3 regions of the Yersinia fenwicki genome follow, and region 3 is predicted to be linked to each of the others. Evidence: predicted binding sites of a transcription regulator. Region 3 holds the regulator's gene; each other region holds the start of a gene.

Region 1 (7,024 bases), 320 kb from region 3:
TGGCACAAAAAATGGCCATAGTAGAGTTTGGCAACCAGACATTGGTCTATTTCAGGTGGTAAAGTTTCAAACCACTGCTCTTCATTACGTGGTAGAGCAATATCCAGCGCTAGAATGTCTTCAACTTTATCGGCGTGGACTGCATGATAGCGAACGGCGGCCCCAGCCGCAGCAAAACGATGTAAAAAAGCTTTTTTACCTTCATCGGCAGTACAGGTAATAAAATTACCTTCTGCAGTAGCAAAAAACTCCTTTAAAAATTGCTGGGCTTCAGTAATACCTTGACCTGACATCTTTAACATCAAGTGATGCTCATATCTATTACGATAACTCTTAAGTCGCTTTGGCAAATGGTTGGGAAGTACTTGGCTAAAACCTTGCATGATCCGGTCAGTTAAGTGATCAACCAGAAACGGAACTTTACTCAGACGCGCATCAATTTTGCCCTTTAAGGTGAAGAAACGCGGCATATTATTGGTACCCATACTGTTGATCATGACAAATGTATCTTTACCATACACCTCTGCGATATCGAAAATGTCACGATGCATGTATTCACCAGCAATTGGCAAGTGCTTGAAATTGCGTAAAATAGCACGCCGCAGTTCTGTTAATACTTGCGTCTGGTTGGTGCCAATATAAAAAACTTGCTGCTGTTTTTCACTGGGGAATGTATCCAGGCGAACAGCAAACACAGCCAATTTACCCGCGCACCCGGACGCTTCAAATAGGCGTCTTGGGTCAGCATTAAAACGAGATGGGGTGGGGGCATCAATATCTCTCACTCGTGTAGCATATTCATGATCAGATGCTTGCTGTGTTCCTTGATCAATATCGCTGGCCCGATATTTGCCCCGCTCTAAACGCTGTAAAATCTCCTCTGGTGTATTGCCTAAATTAATTCCTAGATGATTAATTAATTGCAACTCACCTTGAGCATCGATCTGCGCAAATAGTGCCATTTCGGTGTAGGCAGGGCCTCTTTGAACCAAAGAGCCTCCTGAGTTATTACAAATACCCCCAATAACAGAAGCCCCAATACAGGAAGAACCAATGACTGAATGGGGTTCACGGTCATAAGGTTTTAAGCGTTTTTCCAGTTGATTCAAAGTACTACCGGGAAAGCCAATAACCTGCTTACCATCATTGAGTAACTGAATTTGATTGAGGCGTAATGTATTCAAAATAACAATAGGGCGGTCGTAATCATCACCACTAGGAGTTGAACCCTCGGTCAGTCCAGTATTCGCTGCTTGCATGATAACGATAGTGTCGGCTGCTACGCAGACCTGCAATAACTGCCATTGTTGCAACAATGTAGAAGGAAATACGACCGCGAGGGCAGAACCCGCGCCTGATCGAAAACCGGTACGATAACGTTCAGTTTGTCGTTCGCCAGTCAATAAGTAGCGCGCGCCAACAATATGCTGCAACTGAGTTAACAAGGTTTCAGTTTTTTTATCATTAGATTGTTTCATACAAGCATATCCCTATCATTGTATTAATTTTGTGAAACTTTCTACGTCACTAGCGATTATATTGTTATTTGTGCAGCTTGCGGCTTAGCATGGCGAGTATGGACGCTAATTTGATGACTATCACAATAATAATTTTTGACCATCAGACTATGAAGTATAGGATCTAATTTGATTATGGCACGGATTAATAAGGCATTTTATGAGTGAGCATTTTGTTGGTAAATATGAGGTTGAGTTGAAGTTCCAGGTATCGGATATCGCTCAATTGCATAAACAGTTAGTTATGTATAAAGCAATTGCATTTACCGTGGATAATCATGAAAAAGATATCTATCTGGAAGCAAATAGTGGTGATTTAGCGGCTAAGCAAATAAGTATGGTTTTACGAGAAATGAATCCATCGGGTATTCGTTTGTGGATAGTTAAAGGGCCGGGTAGCGAACGTTGCGAAGCGACTAATATTGAAGATATCGACAAAGTGCAGAGTATGTTGTCAACATTAGGTTATCAGCCAGCGTTTACATTGGAGAAACGACGTAGCATCTATTTTGTTGGAAAATTTCATGTCACGGTTGATAACCTGGCGAGATTGGGTGATTTTGCTGAAATAGCTATTATGACTGATGATGCCTCGTCGCTTGATAATCTCAAGGCTGAATGCCGAGATTTAGCTGATAGATTAGGATTATTGGCAGAACAACAAGAAAGTCGGTCATACCGACAGCTATTGGGTTTCTAGCGAGCACCTGAAGAACCCTTATAATGTAGTATTGGCCGTTTTCGCTGTCACGGCCAAATAGCCCTATTTTTTCATCAAAGACTTCAAATTAGCGAATGGATTATGGGTGGCAACCCCCTGATCGTTTTGTGCATCATCGCCAGCGATGACAGTCGAACCATAGAGGTCTGCTTCGGTATATTTGGAGTGTTCATGGTCATGGCAAAAAAGGCATAACATCTCCCAATTGCTGCCATCTTCGGGATTATTACTGTGATCATGGTCGATATGGTGAACTGTTAGCTCGCGCAGATTGGAATAAACGAATTCTCGTGAACATTTACCGCAAACCCACGGAAAAATCTTCAACGCTTTTTCTCTATACCCACTTTCCAAACGCGCGTAGTTCTTCGGTATAAATGCCATATCATCCTTCTATTCTACGAAAAAATAATGGTTCTATTTTAGCGTGAAAGCTGGCGGTAGACTATCTACTATTGGTTATTAATCTTTAGGTCATACTCTATCATTAGAGCCAGTTTCCATAGGAAGATATTGAATCAATTATAAAAATATCTGTCTAGATATTCATGTTGATATCGAGAGCTTTTGAGACTTTTGCTGATGATTTAAAGAGATAAGTCGTTTTACACTATTACTGAGTTTTGCAGTCACTTTTTACATTTTTCAGTACAGAGTTATTAGCATAAGATTATTCGTATCTCGCTAATAGATTTATTTTACGGCAGGCAATATAGCGTGTTTAGCCTGAAATCCTTTGCCGATATAGTTGAGGCGATATGAAAGAATCTGAGGTGCTGGCCGAAGTCAGTAATGACAACCAGACATTAGTAGCCGTGGTACAACAAGACCACCGGGTAGTGTATTTCTATATTTATCCGCAAGAGGCGTTTGAAGAGCGTTTCCCTGTTCGTGCATGTTGGGTGAGAAATTTGGTTGCAGCGCCAATATCGACTGATAATGCCGCTCTTGAACAAGGATTAGCTCCACGATTAGCTGCTGAGTTTTGCCGCAATGTGGCTGGTGAGGCTGAACTTGATGCGCAGTTTATTTCAATTATCTGGTCAGAAAGTGATGATGGTGCTGCATTATGGTATCAGGGGCAATTATTGGCGATTATTCCCGGTTGGAGTTTATATATTGATCACTCGGTTTGTTATTCTGCCAGTTGTATTAAAGACAACCCACTAACATTATCACTGGGTTCAGCTTCCACTAATACTCAATATGCTCGAGCCCAAAATACACGCCAATTTTGGCGAACCTGGCAGCAGGAAGAAGGGAACCCTTGGCCCGCGTTACAGGCTGAATACATTCAGTGTTATGAACAACATTTCGGCTCTGCGATGAAATATTATGCCATCGACCAAGGCAAGTGGCCGCCTATGGCTATTTCACAGCACGAAAAAGAGGGAATATATTATTTTCTGACATTGGGGGTTAGTATTCGTCCTCAACCATGGGTTGAAATATTATTCAATGACGATGCGACTCAATACCGGCGTTTCGAAATGGCTATAGCAATTGATAGCCAATTTGTTAATGAGGATAATGCTATTCATATGGCTAGCGCACTAGCTGGTTTTTCTCATGTACCTTGGGGCAAAATAACTTGGCTGGGGGAAGGGCATACCTTGGAGTCAGAAGTTGCTCCTCAAGGGTATGAAGGCTATATTTTATCATCAAAGCTTTATGACAATGCTGAGAGCCTAATATTGCCTCTTCAGCAAGATGATTCGGTTAATATATACTGGGCCAGTCCTGTTTTTGCCAGTGAAAGAGAGTTTGCTCATAGTGTACCGAATGGTGGGCATGATTTGTTGGAAAAGCTACAACAACAGGGAGTTAACCATGTTTTTTCACCGCGTGAACCTGTCATTTAATTTCACCTGGATATGGCGGATTTGATTTGCAGATTTTGCTATTCGGGTCTTAACTTAACAATGACGACAGCAGTTTGATGCTGTAATGTTTCATTTGTAATGAATGAAATAGGTAAATCTTCTATCAGTAATTTTTAATTTTATGGAGGTACTTGTGGGCATACTATCTTGGATTATTTTTGGTCTTATCGCCGGTATTTTGGCTAAGTGGATTATGCCAGGAGAGGATGGTGGTGGTTTTATTATGACTATAATCCTCGGCGTAGTGGGTGCGCTGGTTGGTGGCTATATCAGTACTTTCTTTGGGATGGGCAAGGTTGATGGGTTTAACTTTGGCAGCTTTGTGGTGGCAGTTATCGGCTCGCTGGTCGTGCTATTTGTCTACCGAAAGTTGAGAAGTTAGAGGCTATTTAAGTGCTTTTACAGTAATTTTAAATACTTATTAGCTGACGAAATCAGCATTAATTAAGAAATATAGACTGATCAAAATATAGGAAGGTGGCCAAATTCTGTCACCTTCCTCTCATAAAACTATCATCAATATGCAATAGAAATATTCGTTAATGGCTCATGACTACAGGCAATCTGAGAGACATGACATGGGCCAGGCGTTGCGTAAATTCACTGTTGCTGATTATCCAGCTGTGGTGTCAGAATCGCGTAAAAAGGTACTTGCTGTTAAAGGTTTAGTTAAGGCGTATAAGTCACAGCATCGAGTTCTGGATGATATTAATTTTGAGCTTCACGCGGGTGAGTTTGTCGCAATAATTGGTCGTTCTGGTGCCGGAAAATCGACATTATTGCATGTTTTAAATGGTACTATTCCCAGCAGTGCTGGTGAAATTATTAATTATCATGACAATGGTGAAACCCAAAATATCGCTGCACTGACAACCAAGCAGATGAGAAAGTGGCGAGCCAAATGTGGCATGATTTTTCAAGATTTCTGTTTGGTTCCGCGCCTTGATGTTATGACCAATGTTTTATTAGGCCGCCTCAGTTATACCTCCACCCTAAAATCATTTTTTAAAATTTTTGCAGACCAGGATCGCGCCAGGGCAATTGAGTTGTTGCACTGGCTTAATATGTTACCTCATGCTTTGCAACGTGCAGAAAATCTCTCGGGTGGGCAAATGCAGCGAGTGGCTATTTGCCGAGCCATGATGCAAAACCCTAAAATATTATTGGCTGATGAACCCGTTGCTTCTTTGGATCCCAAAAACACCACGCGCATTATGAATACATTACAGAAAATAAGTGAAGACGATATTGCAGTCGTCGTTAACTTACACTCTGTCGATTTAGTCAAAGAGTATTGTACAAGAGTCATTGGTATTGCTCATGGACGAATCATTTTTGACGGACATCCCTCTATGCTGAATGACACTATTATTCAGGATATATATAGCGATGAGTCAATCGAGCTTTTGCATTAATTCCCACTTATCCCTTTATCAGAATAGGTTATTTTAATGAAAAAAGTACTTTGTCTTACCTCATTATTGGCAAGCATGATGGTATTTAATGCCACTGCAGCGGATGCACCAAAAGAAATTAATCTGGGTATTCTGGGCGGGCAGAATGCGACACAGCAAATTGGCGATAATATGTGTGTCAAAGAATTCTTGGATAAAGAATTAAACGTTAAAACTAATTTGCATAACGCATCTGACTATTCGGGGGTGATTCAAGATTTACTGGGTGGGAAGATTGACTTGGTATTAAGTATGTCTCCCTCCTCTTTTGCCTCTGTTTATATTAAAGATCCTAAAGCCGTCGATATCGTGGGTATTGCTATTGATGATACTGACAAGTCGCGCGGTTATCACTCAGTTGTAGTCGTTAAAGCTGATAGCCCTTATCAGAAAATTGAAGATTTAAAGGGCAAAGCATTTGGTTTTGCTGATCCAGACTCAACTTCAGGCTTCTTGATCCCTAACCAAGTTTTTAAACATAAATTAGGCGGGACAGCAGATAATAAATATAATAATTTCTTCTCTAGCGTGACATTCTCTGGTGGCCATGAGCAGGATATTTTGGGTGTTATTAATGGTCAATTTGACGGCGCAGTAACATGGGCATCAATGATCGGCGACTACAATACCGGTTATACCAGTGGCGCATTTACTCGCATGATTAGAATGGATCACCCGGATTTAATGAAACAGATCCGTATCATCTGGGAATCTCCACTGATTCCTAATGGCCCGATTTTAGTGCGTGGCGCATTGCCACCTGAACTTAAAGCACAACTCGTAGCGGCGGTTAAAAAACTGGATAAAGAAAATCACGCCTGCTTTATCAAAGCAATGGGCGGCAAACAGCATATTGGTGAGACATCACTAAGTGAATATCAAACAATCATTGATATGAAGCGCGAATTAACCAAAGGCGACCGCTAAGTCGGCTCTGCGGATAAAAATAGTTTAGCTCTGGCTTGCCGGAGCTATTTTTTAGGTGGTAGCTAATTTTGAATACGGACTTCAACCACTACTATCAGCGGGTTCGCGCTAAACAGAAACGTGAAACGTTGATTTGGTCATTGACGCTGGTCATTATATATCTTGGTGCGGGAAGTGTTGCTGAGTTTAATTTACATACTGTTTTTATTTCTATTCCGCATTTTTTTGATTATCTGGTTGAAACTATCCCCGTACTCCATTGGCATAAAATATTGGCGGATGGTCATACGGAAGGCTCGTTAGCTTATTGGGGCTATCGTCTGCCGATTCAGTTACCGCTAATCTGGGAAACACTGCAATTGGCTGTGGCGTCCACAATTTTGTCGGTAATGGTTGCCATTATTCTGGCTTTTTTGGCGGCGAATAATACTCAAAGTCCATCATGGTTGAGATTATCTATCCGGACCTTTGTCGCCTTTTTACGCACGATGCCAGAATTAGCATGGGCAGTAATGTTTGTCA
Region 2 (7,024 bases), 970 kb from region 3:
TGGCACTGGTTGTTAACTGTTGTCGGGCATAGGCGCTGTTAATGCTGGCACTACTTTTCAGGAACGACAGGGTGGTATTGAGGAATACACCGTAATTATTTTGGCTGTTCCATTGACCGCCCTTTTGCAAGCCGAGTGACAGAGCAATACCAAACTGTGGTCGCCGCCAGTTCCAACGGCTTTGAATACGATGTTGTCTGCTATTTTTATATTGATTAAATTGATAACTAAGTTGGGTTGGCCCAAAACTACGACTATAAGAGGCTGAGGTGCTTCCCGTGTTGGGTGCGTATATCGATACATCCGGTGTTTGATAACGAGCTACCGATGCATACCCCAGGTTAGAATTTCCACCCGTTAAGCGCAAATATCCCCCACTACGTTTTTCACCTGACATGAGCCCCAGTGTTGGGGTGATATTCACACGGGATATCTCCAAAGGGTGCGAAGCATTACCTTCGCTGGCCCAGTGGCTGGCGGTGTCTTTTAGCAGGGTGATATTAGTTTGCAGACTTTTCAGATTCATGCTGCGGCCAAATTGCATCAGATGAGGATGGTGATTATTACGCACAGCACCTTTACCAAGGGTTAGGAACCAGCCATTATTGGTCTGTGTACCAATATTACTGATGGTCTGACTTTCCTGATTGATGATCTTTCCTGTGCGATCGACTAAGCGAATCTCAACAGTGTAATAACCACCGGGGAGCTGGCTGTAATCAATTTCGTTGCGGCCCAGTTGTGCTGGGATACGGCGGATCAGTTGAGCATCGCGGTAAATTTCAAAGTCGCCATCGCTGGTGGCATATAGCACTAGACTGCCTGCCGAGGGTTTATCAATGGCTAAATAGCTTTGGCTACCCAGTGTAACGAATTGGTCTAAGGGCGGGTTAATTAGGGTATGAATACTCCCCGCACTGTTATCGAGGTTATTTTGCCGGCCAGCACGCAAATAATGGGCCTGAAAGTTCTTTTGCAGATACCAGCTACCGATGCCCATCTGGGTTTGTTGCTGATATTGCGGTTGATTTATGGATACGTAATTATTCTTGGTACGAGTGGTGTTGTAAAACCAATGGGCAAAGCCAAATGATTGCCATGGCAAACCAATATACCCTTGCCCACGTGCAGAAATAGCTCGGTAATTTTTTGCTGTCATACGCAGGTCAAAGGATTGATTATGTACCAGCCCCCAAGTAGTGACTGGCATAAGATAGCGGTTGCTGTTATTGGATATGGTAACAACATGATTGACTTTATCTACGGTGACGCGGTGATCCGATAAGATATAGTCACAACCATTTTTGCATTGCAAATACGGGATTTGCGGTAAAATATCGACTAATAACGCAATCGATGATTCATCAATGTGGTTATCGCGATATTGTTGTTGGTCAAAACTTAATTGTTGTTTCTTTTCTGAGAAGAACAGCGGACTGGGTAGGGATTTTCCATCTAATATGCCCAATAATTGTCGTGTGTTATGTTCTTCTGCGGCAGAAAAACCAGTAGGAACTAAATATTCAATAGTGATATCTTCAGTGCTGGATGAGTTAAATGAAATAATCGATAAAGCAAGTACGCTAGCCTTGTTAATTTTGGGCGTTTTTTCATAGGATTCCATTCCTTACTGCATATATGGCAGCATGCTCTTCCCAATAAATAGATTTATATTAGTGGTTGTGGTAACGCTATTTTATATATGTATTTAGTTGAAAGCAGCATGCAGCCAGGAGTTCACCCCTGACTGTATGTATTCAATATAAGAAAGCTATAAAGTTTTACTTAACTACGCATCTTCTTCGATCTTTAATTTTATAGTACCAATATATGTACCTGGAGTCGCATTTTTAGGTTCTTTGGCGCTCATTATCAGTTCAAGACTTACCTCGCCATTAGCTAAATCAAAAAATTGATTTATAGGCCGCAAGGCTCCAAGAAGATTGGCGGGGGACTGCAATGTTTTTCCACCCATTGAGATTGAGTGATCGGTAAATTTATCATTCCCATTAGCCAGAGAAAAACCCTCTAAAAGCGCAACCTTGACCTTATTAGCGCCACCATTTGCTTTTATTTTAATTTGCTCTTTGTGAGTATAAGTACCGTCCATACTATTTACATCGTATTTAAGATCAATGTCATTTATTTCACCACCAAGAGCTTTACCCATGCTTAGTTTAGATTGAACTTCTGCTTTAATATCAATGTTTTTATCTAAGGATTCCGCATTAACACTGCCACTGGCTAATATCGCCATGGTCATAATTGAAAATAATGTTTTTTTCATTGTAAATATCCGATGGTTTATTATATAAAATCCTTATCCATAAATGGAAAGGTATCAATGGTAAGAGTGGCTTACATGTGTATTCGGCAATGATAACGAGGGCGTTAAATAGTTGCGTTAATGCACTCATTCGTAAGCCGGAAAGAACACTAACATTTTAAATAGCATTACTTCAAGTAAGAGTTAGTCCTATTTTATTTGGCTTTAATTATTCCATTTCTTAATGTGATAAATAATGAATCATTATGTTTTATATATATCATTAATGGTTTGTTGATGTTTAAGGTGAATTAATTTTGAGATTATTTTTTATGTTGAGTTTGTTTTTTAAGGAAATAAATAGTCACTATTGACTAATAATCGTTATTTAAATGGTTAACTTGTCTGACACATATTTGACCTGGTGCTTTCATTGTTCTGTCACTTTTTTGTCATATAAAGGTTATATTTCCGTCATGAAAAGGTGTCATGTTTGCTTCCGAACAAAAACTGATTTATTTCGCTCATCCGCGTCATTCATTGTGATGGGCTATACAGATTTATTCAGGGGCCAGATATGTTTAACAGTGCTATTCGTAAAACGTCGATTTGTGTCGCGCTGACCTTGGCATTCAGTGCCAATGCGATGGCGGTAACTGAAATTCCTTTCTGGCACTCAATGGAAGGGGAGTTAGGTGTAGAAGTTAACTCGTTAGCGGATCGCTTTAACCAGTCGCATAGCGATTATAAAATTGTGCCGGTCTATAAAGGCAACTACGAACAAAGTCTGGCGGCGGGGATTGCTGCTTTCCGTTCAGGGAAAGCGCCAGCTATTCTACAGGTTTATGAAGTTGGCACCGCCACCATGATGGCGAGTAAGGCGATTAAGCCGGTATTCCAAGTATTTAAAGATGCCAATATTACTTTTGATGAATCAGTCTTCGTCCCGACGGTTGCGGGTTATTACACTGATGCTAAAACTGGCCACTTATTATCTCAGCCATTTAACAGCTCCACCCCGGTGTTGTATTACAACAAAGATGCGTTCAAAAAAGCGGGTTTGAATCCAGATCAACCGCCTAAAACGTGGCAAGAATTGGCCGAAGATACCGCTAAATTACGTGCCGCGGGATCAAGTTGTGGTTATGCCAGTGGCTGGCAGGGGTGGATTCAAATTGAAAACTTCAGCGCCTGGCATGGCCAGCCAATTGCCAGCCGTAATAATGGTTTTGATGGCACCGATGCGGTATTGGAATTCAACAAGCCTTTGCAGGTTAAACATATTCAATTGCTGTCTGATATGAACAAGAAAGGTGATTTCACCTATTTTGGTCGCAAAGATGAATCGACTGCGAAGTTCTATAATGGCGATTGTGCTATTACCACTGCCTCTTCCGGGTCACTTGCGGATATTCGCCATTACGCCAAATTTAATTACGGTGTTGGCATGATGCCTTATGACGCCGATGCCCAAAATGCCCCACAAAACGCCATTATTGGTGGTGCCAGCCTATGGGTTATGGATGGTAAAGACAAAGATACTTATAAGGGCGTAGCTGAATTCCTACAATTCCTGACCCAGCCGGAAATTGCCGCTGAATGGCACCAGAAGACAGGCTACTTGCCTATCACTACTGCCGCTTATGAACTGACCAAGCAACAGGGCTTCTATGACAAGAATCCAGGTGCTGATGTTGCCACTCGCCAAATGCTGAATAAGCCGCCATTGCCGTATACCAAGGGCTTGCGTCTGGGCAATATGCCACAGATTCGCACGGTGGTAGACGAAGAACTGGAAGGTGTCTGGACTGGCAAGAAAACGCCACAGCAAGCATTAGATACCGCTGTGTCACGAGGTGATGTGTTGCTGCGTCGTTTCGAGCAAACTAACAAGTAATATTATTTGGGTACTTTACCGGCCAGTTTGAGCCAGCGATTTCCGCACTCAAACTGGCTGTACCAGTAACGCCAAATAGTCTTTTACTGTATTGAATCTGGATGTGATGTTTTCGATAGGCGCTTTAGTGCTAATCGCCCTCGTCCGATAAACGGTTAATTATATGTCATCTTCCCGTCCCGGTTTTTCCTGTAGTTGGTTACCTTACCTGCTGGTATTACCGCAACTGGCTATTACCGCCGTTTTCTTCCTGTGGCCCGCCGGTGAAGCATTGTGGTATTCGGTACAAATGCTCGATCCATTCGGCCTTTCCAACGAATTTGTTGGACTGAGTAACTTTATTGCGTTATTTCACGATGAATACTATTTAGCTTCATTTTACACCACACTGATTTTCAGCTCGCTGGTGGCGGGAATCGGCCTGGTGGTGTCGCTATTTCTGGCCGCGATGGTGGATTATGTACTGCGCGGCAGCCGTATCTATCAAACTTTAATGATTCTGCCTTATGCCGTAGCCCCTGCCGTGGCGGCAGTGTTGTGGATCTTTTTGTTCAATCCCGGCCTGGGGCTGATCACTCATTTTTTGGCCGCACTCGGCTACAACTGGAATCACGCCCAAAATAGTGGGCAGGCGATGTTTCTGGTGGTATTGGCGTCGGTGTGGAAGCAAATCAGTTATAACTTCTTATTTTTCCTTGCGGCACTGCAATCTATCCCGCGTTCATTAGTTGAAGCCGCAGCCATTGACGGAGCCGGGCCAGTGCGCCGCTTCTTCAATTTGGTCTTGCCGTTGATTTCACCGGTGAGCTTCTTCCTACTGGTGGTGAATCTGGTCTATGCCTTCTTCGATACTTTCCCGGTAATTGATGCCGCAACAGGCGGTGGCCCTATGCAGGCGACTACTACCCTGATTTATAAAATTTACCGCGAAGGTTTTGCCGGATTGGATTTATCCAGTTCAGCTGCTCAGTCGGTTGTTCTGATGTTACTGGTGATTGGCCTGACGGTTATCCAGTTCCGCTTTGTTGAGCGTAAGGTGCGTTACCAATGATTGAGAATCGCCGTGGGCTGGATATCTTTTGCCACGTCATGCTAATTATCGGCGTGTTGTTGATTCTGTTCCCGCTGTACGTGGCTTTTGTGGCGGCATCTCTGGATGACACCCAGGTGTTTCAGGTGCCAATGACGCTGATCCCAGGGCCACATTTATGGCAGAACATCAGCCATATTTGGCATGCTGGTGTGGGCAATAACAGCGCACCTTTTGGCTTGATGCTGTTTAATAGCTTTGTGATGGCATTTGCAATCACCGTCGGCAAAATCACGGTATCGATGCTGTCTGCGTATGCCATTGTTTATTTCCGCTTCCCACTACGTAACCTGTTTTTCTGGCTAATTTTTCTCACTCTAATGCTGCCGGTTGAAGTGCGAATTTTCCCGACGATTCAGGTTATTGTCAATCTGAATATGTTAGATAGCTACACCGGTCTGACTCTGCCGCTGATGGCGTCTGCGACCGCCACCTTCTTGTTCCGCCAGTTCTTTATGACCTTGCCCGATGAGCTATTGGAAGCTGCGCGTATTGATGGGGCGGGCGCTATGCGCTTTTTCTGGGATATCGTTTTACCGCTATCGAAAACCAATTTGGCAGCGCTGTTTGTTATCACTTTTATCTATGGTTGGAACCAATATCTCTGGCCAATCCTGATTACCAGCGATGCTTCTATGGGTACAGCGGTCGCGGGAATCAGAAGCATGATTTCCAGCTCGGGTGCTCCAACTCAGTGGAATCAGGTGATGGCAGCAATGATTTTGACTTTAATTCCACCGGTCGCGGTGGTCCTTCTGATGCAGCGTTGGTTTGTACGCGGCCTGGTAGACAGTGAGAAGTAATCTGATATGGCATGTTTAAAGCTTCAAGCAGTAACCAAATCTTATGACGGCGTCACGCCAGTGATAAAGCAGATTGATTTAGATGTCGCTGATGGCGAATTCATCGTGATGGTCGGCCCGTCCGGTTGCGGTAAATCGACACTGCTGCGGATGGTCGCCGGGCTGGAGCGCACTACCAGCGGAGATATCTACATCGATAATCTGCGAGTGACGGATATGGAACCTAAAGATCGTGGCATCGCCATGGTGTTTCAGAACTATGCGCTATATCCCCATATGAGTGTGTTTGACAATATGGCTTATGGTTTGAAAATCCGTGGTTTTGGCAAAGAGCAGATTCGTCAACGCGTGGATGAGGCCGCCCGTATTTTGGAACTAGAACCGCGGCTCAAACGCAAACCGCGCGAGTTATCCGGCGGTCAGCGCCAGCGGGTTGCGATGGGCCGCGCGATTGTGCGAGAACCTGCGGTTTTCCTCTTTGATGAACCCTTGTCTAATCTGGATGCCAAGCTGCGAGTACAGATGCGCCTTGAGTTGCAACAGTTACATCGGCGGTTAAAAACCACCAGTTTGTATGTCACTCATGATCAGGTTGAAGCTATGACGCTGGCCCAGCGGGTGATTGTGATGAACAAAGGCGTAGCGGAGCAAATTGGCACACCAAGTGAAGTGTATCAACGACCTGCGACTCTATTTGTTGCCAGCTTTATCGGCTCACCGGCGATGAACCTGTTAGCCGGTACCGTCAGCCGGGATGGGCGAGCCTTTATTTTGGCGGACGGAATGACTCTACCGCTGGAGGTTCCACGGCCACAATGGGCAGATCGGCGCTTGACCCTGGGTATCCGTCCGGAGCATATTCAGCAAACGGTATCTCAGCAGAAAACGTCAGCGCAGGGTGTGCCGATGACGTTATTAACGCTCGAATTGTTGGGGGCGGATAATTTAGCGCACGGGCAGTGGGGTGG
Region 3 (7,024 bases):
TATCAAGTTTATCACGCACTTTATCGGCCAGAATCTTACCGTTTTCGCACAGCGCCAGCTCAACTTTAGGCGCTTGCAGATTTCCTTCCGGGCTATTTTTAGCGCGCCGTTGGCTCCAGAAAGCACGATAACGCGTTCCTTTTACCTCAAACTCGACTTCAGCCAGTGACTCCGCCGTGTGGCGAGTCATCAGTTCGTTTTGGCTGGGAGTGACATTTAACCGCGGAGTTTGGTGGTATAACGCGAGACAAATAGCATCGAGCAGGGTGGTTTTCCCTGCCCCAGTCGGGCCGGTTATCGCGAATAAACCGTTACTGGCAAAAGGTTCGGCGGTGAAATCTATCTTCCATTCACCCTGTAGAGAATTAATGTTTTTCAGCCGTAGACTTAAAATTCTCATGCAGATTGCTCCTCTGCGGCATCTTTACCTTGCGTGATATCTTCAACCACCAGATTAAACATTTGGCGCATACGTTCTTGGCGTGGTTCGGCTAAATCTGCCTCTAGCGCCAACCGGCGTTCAAATACATCAGTGACACTCAGTTCATTGAGTGTTTCCTTTTCCTGCCGCTCAATACTGTTATTTCGTTGCTCTTTGCTGCGGCGTAAGAGTACCACCTCAACGGGAAGTTCTGCGGCTAATGCCTGAATTCGCCTTTGAATATCAGTGAGATAATCTTGTGTGGCAACTTCGATATCCAGCCACACCGGTGACCCTTGATGGTCGGCAAATTTAGCCAACTGCTGCTCAATTTGCGCTAAGTCGCCTTTGATTAATTGCATTGGCTGAAATTGTGGGATGAAGATTGGGGTCACTGAGGCTAATATCTGCTGGGCAAATTCCACCAGATAAACACTTTTCTCTTTGCTCAACTCATCAAAACTCAGGGCAATTGGCGAGCCGCTATAACGGATATGTTCGGTTTTTGCTACTTGCTGAGCACGGTGAATATGGCCCAGAGCAATATAATCTGCCGGGGGGAAAGCGTGGGCCGGGAAAGCATCCAATGTGCCGATGTAAATATCACGAACCGAGTCCGAGGTAGTGACACCCACCGTAGTTAGGTGTCCGGTAGCAATAATCGGCAAGGGCAGACCTAACTCGGTACGTAGTTCGACGGCTCGCTGATAGAGCGCCTGATAGTGAGCAGCAATGGCTTCCTGCAACGCCAGTTGCTTCTGACTACCTGATTCACCCGCCTGACTGGTGACTAGATCCCGGGGACGTAAAAAAGGGATCGCGCACAGCAGCGCTGCAGGTTGATTTTGGCGGTCTTTCAAAATAATAACCTGTTGGTCCAGATTGCTGCTGGCGCAGGAAATGACGGTGGTATTCAAATAAGAAAGCAAGCCGCGAGATTCATTTAGCGTTGATACTGAGTCATGGTTACCCCCCAGAACAACCAACCGGCAGTTCGTCGGTTGTAGTTCAACCACGAAACGGTTATATAGCTCACGTGCATAGCTGGGTGGGGAACCGGTATCAAAAATATCACCCGCCACAATCAGCGCATCTACCTGATTTTCTTTGATCTGCTCTATGAGCCAGTGCAGGAATGCCTGATGTTCAGCCGCACGGCTTTTGGTAAAGAAATGCTGGCCCAAATGCCAGTCAGAGGTATGAATAATGCGCATAAATCTCCCGCTCGGGCAGGTCGCCATTTAAAGATAATGGCGCTGATTATAAACGCTGCCTGCTGGATGTCGCGGCTAAAAAAAGGCTGTGAGGAAAATCTCCGAGACGCCTCGCAAACTTGAGTGCTACGTTTTGCATTTATCGTGAAATTTATCACTATGCTTATTGCTTGCAAGAGGGGGATGTTTTTCATAAAAATGTCACAAAACTGACGCATAATGACTTCCGAAATCAAATAGTGACCACTAACTTACTGGCAGGGTTGATGATGGCAAGACGCATACTGGTAGTTGAAGATGAAGCTCCAATCCGTGAGATGGTGTGCTTTGTGTTGGAACAGAATGGCTACCAACCGTTAGAAGCCGAGGATTACGACAGTGCAGTAACTCGTTTGTCCGAGCCTTACCCTGATTTAGTGTTGTTGGACTGGATGTTACCTGGCGGCTCGGGTATTCAGTTTATTAAACATATGAAACGTGAAGCGCTGACCCGAGATATTCCGGTGATGATGCTGACAGCGCGTGGCGAAGAAGAAGATAGAGTACGTGGTTTGGAAGTGGGTGCTGATGATTACATTACCAAGCCTTTTTCACCCAAAGAGTTGGTGGCACGTATCAAAGCGGTTATGCGCCGGATATCGCCAATGGCGGTTGAAGAAGTGATTGAAATGCAAGGGTTGAGCCTTGATCCCTCCTCGCATCGGGTTATGGCCAATGAGCAAGCGTTGGATATGGGGCCGACCGAATTTAAATTATTGCACTTTTTCATGACTCATCCAGAGCGTGTTTACAGCCGTGAACAGTTGCTTAATTATGTTTGGGGCACTAACGTTTATGTAGAAGATCGCACCGTTGATGTACATATTCGTCGGCTACGTAAGGCGCTGGAAATTGATGGCCATGACAGAATGGTACAAACTGTCCGGGGAACCGGATACCGTTTCTCAACGCGCTACTGAGTTTTCAGTGCCGGAGAATTCGTTGTGTTAGAACGTTTATCATGGAAAACGCTGGCTATAGAGCTGGCTCTTTTTTGTCTGCCCGCATTACTGTTGGGTGCCTTTGTCGGGTACCTTCCCTGGCTATTATTAGTTTCGGTTATTGCGGCGCTGGTGTGGAACTTCTATAACCAACTCAAATTATCTCACTGGCTGTGGTTAGATCGCAGTATGACGCCACCTTCAGGGCGTTGGAGTTGGGAGCCTTTATTTTACGGTTTGTACCAGATGCAACTGCGAAATCGCCGTCGGCGTCGTGAGTTGGCTACACTTATCAAACGCTTCCGCAGTGGTGCTGAGTCTTTACCTGATGCGGTGGTTATGACGACGATTGATGGCAATATTTTCTGGTGTAATGGTTTGGCTCAGCAATTACTCGGCTTCCGTTGGCCGGAGGATAACGGCCAACATATTCTCAACTTGCTGCGTTATCCCGAATTCAGTCAATATTTGCAACAGCAAGAGTTTTCCCGCCCATTGACCCTGCAACTCAATAATGGTTATTACGTTGAGTTCCGGGTGATGCCTTATTCAGAAGGGCAATTGCTTATGGTGGCTCGTGATGTTACCCAAATGCGTCAGTTGGAAGGGGCGCGGCGTAATTTCTTTGCCAATGTGAGCCACGAACTGCGCACTCCCTTAACGGTGTTACAGGGATATCTGGAAATGATGCACGACCAAGAGTTGGTCGGGCCATTACGAGATAAAGCGCTAGGGACGATGCAAGAACAGACCAAGCGAATGGATGGGCTGGTAAAACAATTATTGACGCTATCGCGAATCGAAGCTGCACCCAATGTGGATATGAATGAGCAGGTCGATATTCCGCGCATGCTGAAAATGCTGCAACACGAAGTGCAAGCGCTGAGTAATGGGCGTCATGAGATCACCTTCCGAATTAACGACCAATTGACGGTATTTGGTAACGAAGATCAACTGCGCAGTGCGGTTTCCAATCTGGTTTATAATGCAGTCAATCACACCCCTGATGGCACCCAAATTGAGGTGTGCTGGCAGCGAACACCACAAGGTGCACAATTTCAGGTGAGTGACAATGGGCCGGGTATTGGCCCTGAACATGTGCCACGTCTTACGGAACGCTTCTACCGAGTGGATAAGGCCCGCTCAAGGCAAACTGGGGGGAGTGGCTTGGGGCTGGCAATTGTGAAACATGCTTTGAGCCATCACGATGCGCGTTTGGATGTGATGAGTGAAATCGGCCTGGGGACGAGATTTATCTTTACCTTGCCTAATCGGTTGATTGTTCCAACGGTTTTAACCGAGAATGCAGTCAAATCCTAAGACTGTATGGATATCAAACTGATGAGATGGGGAAAACTGGCGCTGTTGTATGCTCTGCTAGGGTTTAGTTGCGGCGTCCTGGCACTCCCTGTTGCGGTATCGACTGCTACAGTGGTTGATGCGTTAAAGCCAGATACTCTGTCTGGTAATCTTTCCAGTGTCGGTTCTGACACCCTAGCTAACTTGATGTCTTTATGGGCTGATGATTTCAATCATCATTATCCCGGCGTTAATTTGCAAATACAGGCGGCAGGTTCCTCGACAGCTCCAGCGGCGCTCGCTGCAGGGGCCGCGCAACTCGGCCCGATGAGCCGGCCAATGAAAGCGGCTGAAATCACGGCATTTACTGAGCGTTATGGCTATCCACCACTTGCTGTCCCCGTCGCAGTGGATGCATTGGTAGTTTTTGTTCATCAGGATAATCCACTGGATAAACTAACCTTATCTCAGCTTGATGCTGTATTTTCACAAAATCGCCGTTGTGGGGAATCCCACCGCATCCAACGTTTTGGCGAACTTGGGCTAAAAGGGCGCTGGGCCGAGCGCTCGATACAACGCTATAGCCGAAATTCAGCCTCCGGCACCTATGGTTTTTTCAAACAGTTGATACTGTGTGGTGGTGATTTTTCAAATAATATCAATGAATTGCCTGGTTCTGCTTCCGTTGTGCAAGCTGTCGCGGGTTCGCTCAATGGTATGGGGTACGCCAGCATTGGTTTTCGAAACAGTGGTGTTAAGCCATTGTCCTTGTCAGCGAACGGCCAGGATTATGTGATGCCAACGGCTGAGAATGTTAAAGATGGCCGCTACCCTCTATCTCGCTATCTGTATATTTATATCAATAAAGCACCGGGCAAGCCGTTGGAGCCGTTGACTGCGGCCTTTCTTGAGCGCGTTTTGTCACCAGAAGGGCAAAAGCGCGTGACTCATGACGGCTATTTACCTTTACCCCCAGAGATCCTGAATCACACACGGAAAGAGTTGGGATTTGCCTATTAATTTGGCGAATTATTAGAGTGTATCTGCCGTAATCTGTTAACAGTTGGATATAAATGATACAAATCATATGATGTGTATTTATCAAAAACTGGCATGATCATCTGCTTTTGTAATATTATATGGATGAAGACTCTGCTTTTATGATCCCGACTTGCCTTTCTTCGCTATAAACGGTCTACTTACCGCCGTTGTTGGCCTATTCCACCTGCAAATAACTTCAAAAACACTGCATACTGACGAAATAGATTGCTTATTAACCGCCGGAGTTTGCGTTTATCAGAGCTTTGTATCGTTTCGATCACGTCGGAAAGCCACAACTTAGGACTTTTTCTTTTGATCATTTAACTAGGCAACGCACATCACTATGAGTCATCGTTTATCGTCTAAAGATATTATGGCATTGGGCTTTATGACCTTTGCTTTATTCGTTGGGGCCGGCAATATCATCTTCCCGCCTATGGTTGGTTTGCAATCGGGTGAACATGTGTGGTGGGCCGCTTTGGGCTTCCTGATTACCGCCGTTGGATTACCAGTCATTACTGTTATTGCACTGGCTAGAGTGGGCGGCGGTATTGATGCTCTGAGTACTCCAATTGGTCGCGGTGCTGGTTTGGTACTGGCAACTGTTTGTTATCTGGCTGTTGGTCCTCTATTTGCCACCCCGCGTACTGCCACAGTTTCCTTTGAAGTCGGTATTGCGCCTTTAACGGGTGATGGCCCATTGCCACTGTTTATTTACAGTGTGGTTTACTTTGCGCTGGTTATCGGGATTTCCCTGTATCCGGGGCGTTTACTTGACACAGTAGGGCACATTCTCGCGCCACTGAAAATTTTAGCACTGGCTGTTTTGGGTATCGCTGCTTTGATTTGGCCTGCTGGCCCGCTGATTCCGGCCACTGATGCATATCAGAATGCCGCATTTTCTTCTGGTTTCGTCAATGGCTATCTAACCATGGATACCTTAGGCGCTTTGGTGTTCGGTATCGTCATCGTCAATGCAGCGCGTTCACGTGGTGTGGTTTCTGCTGGATTGCTGACGCGCTATACCATTTGGGCAGGTTTGATTGCCGGTATCGGTTTGACGCTGGTTTATCTGAGCTTGTTTAAGTTGGGTTCAAGCAGCGGTAGTTTGGTGCCTGATGCGCAAAATGGTGCAGTGGTCTTACATGCCTATGTTCAGCACACCTTTGGTGGTTTAGGCAGCGTGTTCCTGGCTGCATTGATTTTCATCGCCTGTATGGTGACTGCGGTAGGCCTGACCTGTGCCTGCGCTGAATTCTTTGCCCAGTATTTGCCGCTGTCATACCGTGCACTGGTATTTATCCTCGGTATCTTCTCAATGATGGTATCGAATTTGGGGCTGAGCCATCTTATTCAGATTTCCATCCCGGTGCTGACGGCAATTTACCCGCCATGCATTGTGTTGGTGCTGATGAGTTTCACTTTGCGTTGGTGGCACCATGCTCCACGTATCGTGGCTCCAGTTATGTTGATCAGCTTATTGTTCGGTATCCTTGATGCGGTAAAGGCCTCGACCTTTGCACAATATCTGCCGGAATGGACTCAACATCTGCCATTGGCTGAGCAAGGCCTGGCATGGTTATCTCCATCCCTACTGGTATTCGTTGTCGTGGGGTTGTACGATCGCCTGTGCTGTCGTCAGGTCGTTGCCGCTAAGCAATAACTGCACAGTTATCGAGTATTTTTAGCCACGGCTCATCCCCGTGGCTTTTTGCTGAAAAAAGACGGGATAAAGTTCATGGAATTACCAGTCAAAAATAAGCTGAAACGCGGCCTGACGACACGCCATATCCGCTTTATGGCATTGGGGTCAGCAATAGGTACCGGCTTATTCTATGGTTCGGCTGATGCAATAAGAATGGCGGGGCCAAGCGTATTATTGGCGTACCTGATTGGTGGCGTAGTGGCATTTATCATCATGCGCGCCTTAGGTGAGATGTCAGTCAATAACCCACAAGCCAGCTCTTTTTCTCGTTATGCGCAAGATTACCTTGGGCCAATGGCGGGCTATATCACTGGCTGGACTTATTGCTTTGAGATTCTGATTGTTGCTATTGCCGATGTGACCG

What was found. Region 3 encodes PhoB, which activates phosphate uptake and scavenging genes when phosphate is short. Its sites were predicted from a motif close to CTGTCATAAAACTGNCNNAT; they were not measured.
Region 1: the regulator PhoB is predicted to act here: its motif matches at 4,621-4,640, upstream of phnC (phosphonate ABC transporter ATP-binding protein).
Region 2: the regulator PhoB is predicted to act here: its motif matches at 2,705-2,724, upstream of ugpB (sn-glycerol-3-phosphate ABC transporter substrate-binding protein UgpB).

Annotation. Positions count from the first base shown of each region.
Region 1 is NZ_CP170755.1:3,080,682-3,087,705, reverse strand. It holds gene dld (D-lactate dehydrogenase) at 1-1,478, opposite strand, end outside; gene cyaB (class IV adenylate cyclase) at 1,678-2,217, shown strand; gene yajD (HNH nuclease YajD) at 2,281-2,622, opposite strand; gene ACF3VQ_RS14120 (suppressor of fused domain protein) at 2,997-4,100, shown strand; gene ACF3VQ_RS14115 (GlsB/YeaQ/YmgE family stress response membrane protein) at 4,255-4,503, shown strand; gene phnC (phosphonate ABC transporter ATP-binding protein) at 4,700-5,536, shown strand; gene phnD (phosphonate ABC transporter substrate-binding protein) at 5,573-6,502, shown strand; gene phnE (phosphonate ABC transporter, permease protein PhnE) at 6,571-7,024, shown strand, end outside.
Region 2 is NZ_CP170755.1:4,372,091-4,379,114, reverse strand. It holds gene ACF3VQ_RS19825 (TcfC E-set like domain-containing protein) at 1-1,624, opposite strand, end outside; gene ACF3VQ_RS19820 (CS1 type fimbrial major subunit) at 1,790-2,287, opposite strand; gene ugpB (sn-glycerol-3-phosphate ABC transporter substrate-binding protein UgpB) at 2,844-4,163, shown strand; gene ugpA (sn-glycerol-3-phosphate ABC transporter permease UgpA) at 4,327-5,214, shown strand; gene ugpE (sn-glycerol-3-phosphate ABC transporter permease UgpE) at 5,211-6,056, shown strand; gene ACF3VQ_RS19800 (sn-glycerol-3-phosphate import ATP-binding protein UgpC) at 6,063-7,024, shown strand, end outside.
Region 3 is NZ_CP170755.1:3,400,527-3,407,550, reverse strand. It holds gene ACF3VQ_RS15585 (AAA family ATPase) at 1-400, opposite strand, end outside; gene sbcD (exonuclease subunit SbcD) at 397-1,635, opposite strand; gene phoB (phosphate response regulator transcription factor PhoB) at 1,905-2,594, shown strand; gene phoR (phosphate regulon sensor histidine kinase PhoR) at 2,619-3,935, shown strand; gene ACF3VQ_RS15565 (PstS family phosphate ABC transporter substrate-binding protein) at 3,957-4,934, shown strand; gene brnQ (branched-chain amino acid transport system II carrier protein) at 5,299-6,618, shown strand; gene proY (proline-specific permease ProY) at 6,694-7,024, shown strand, end outside.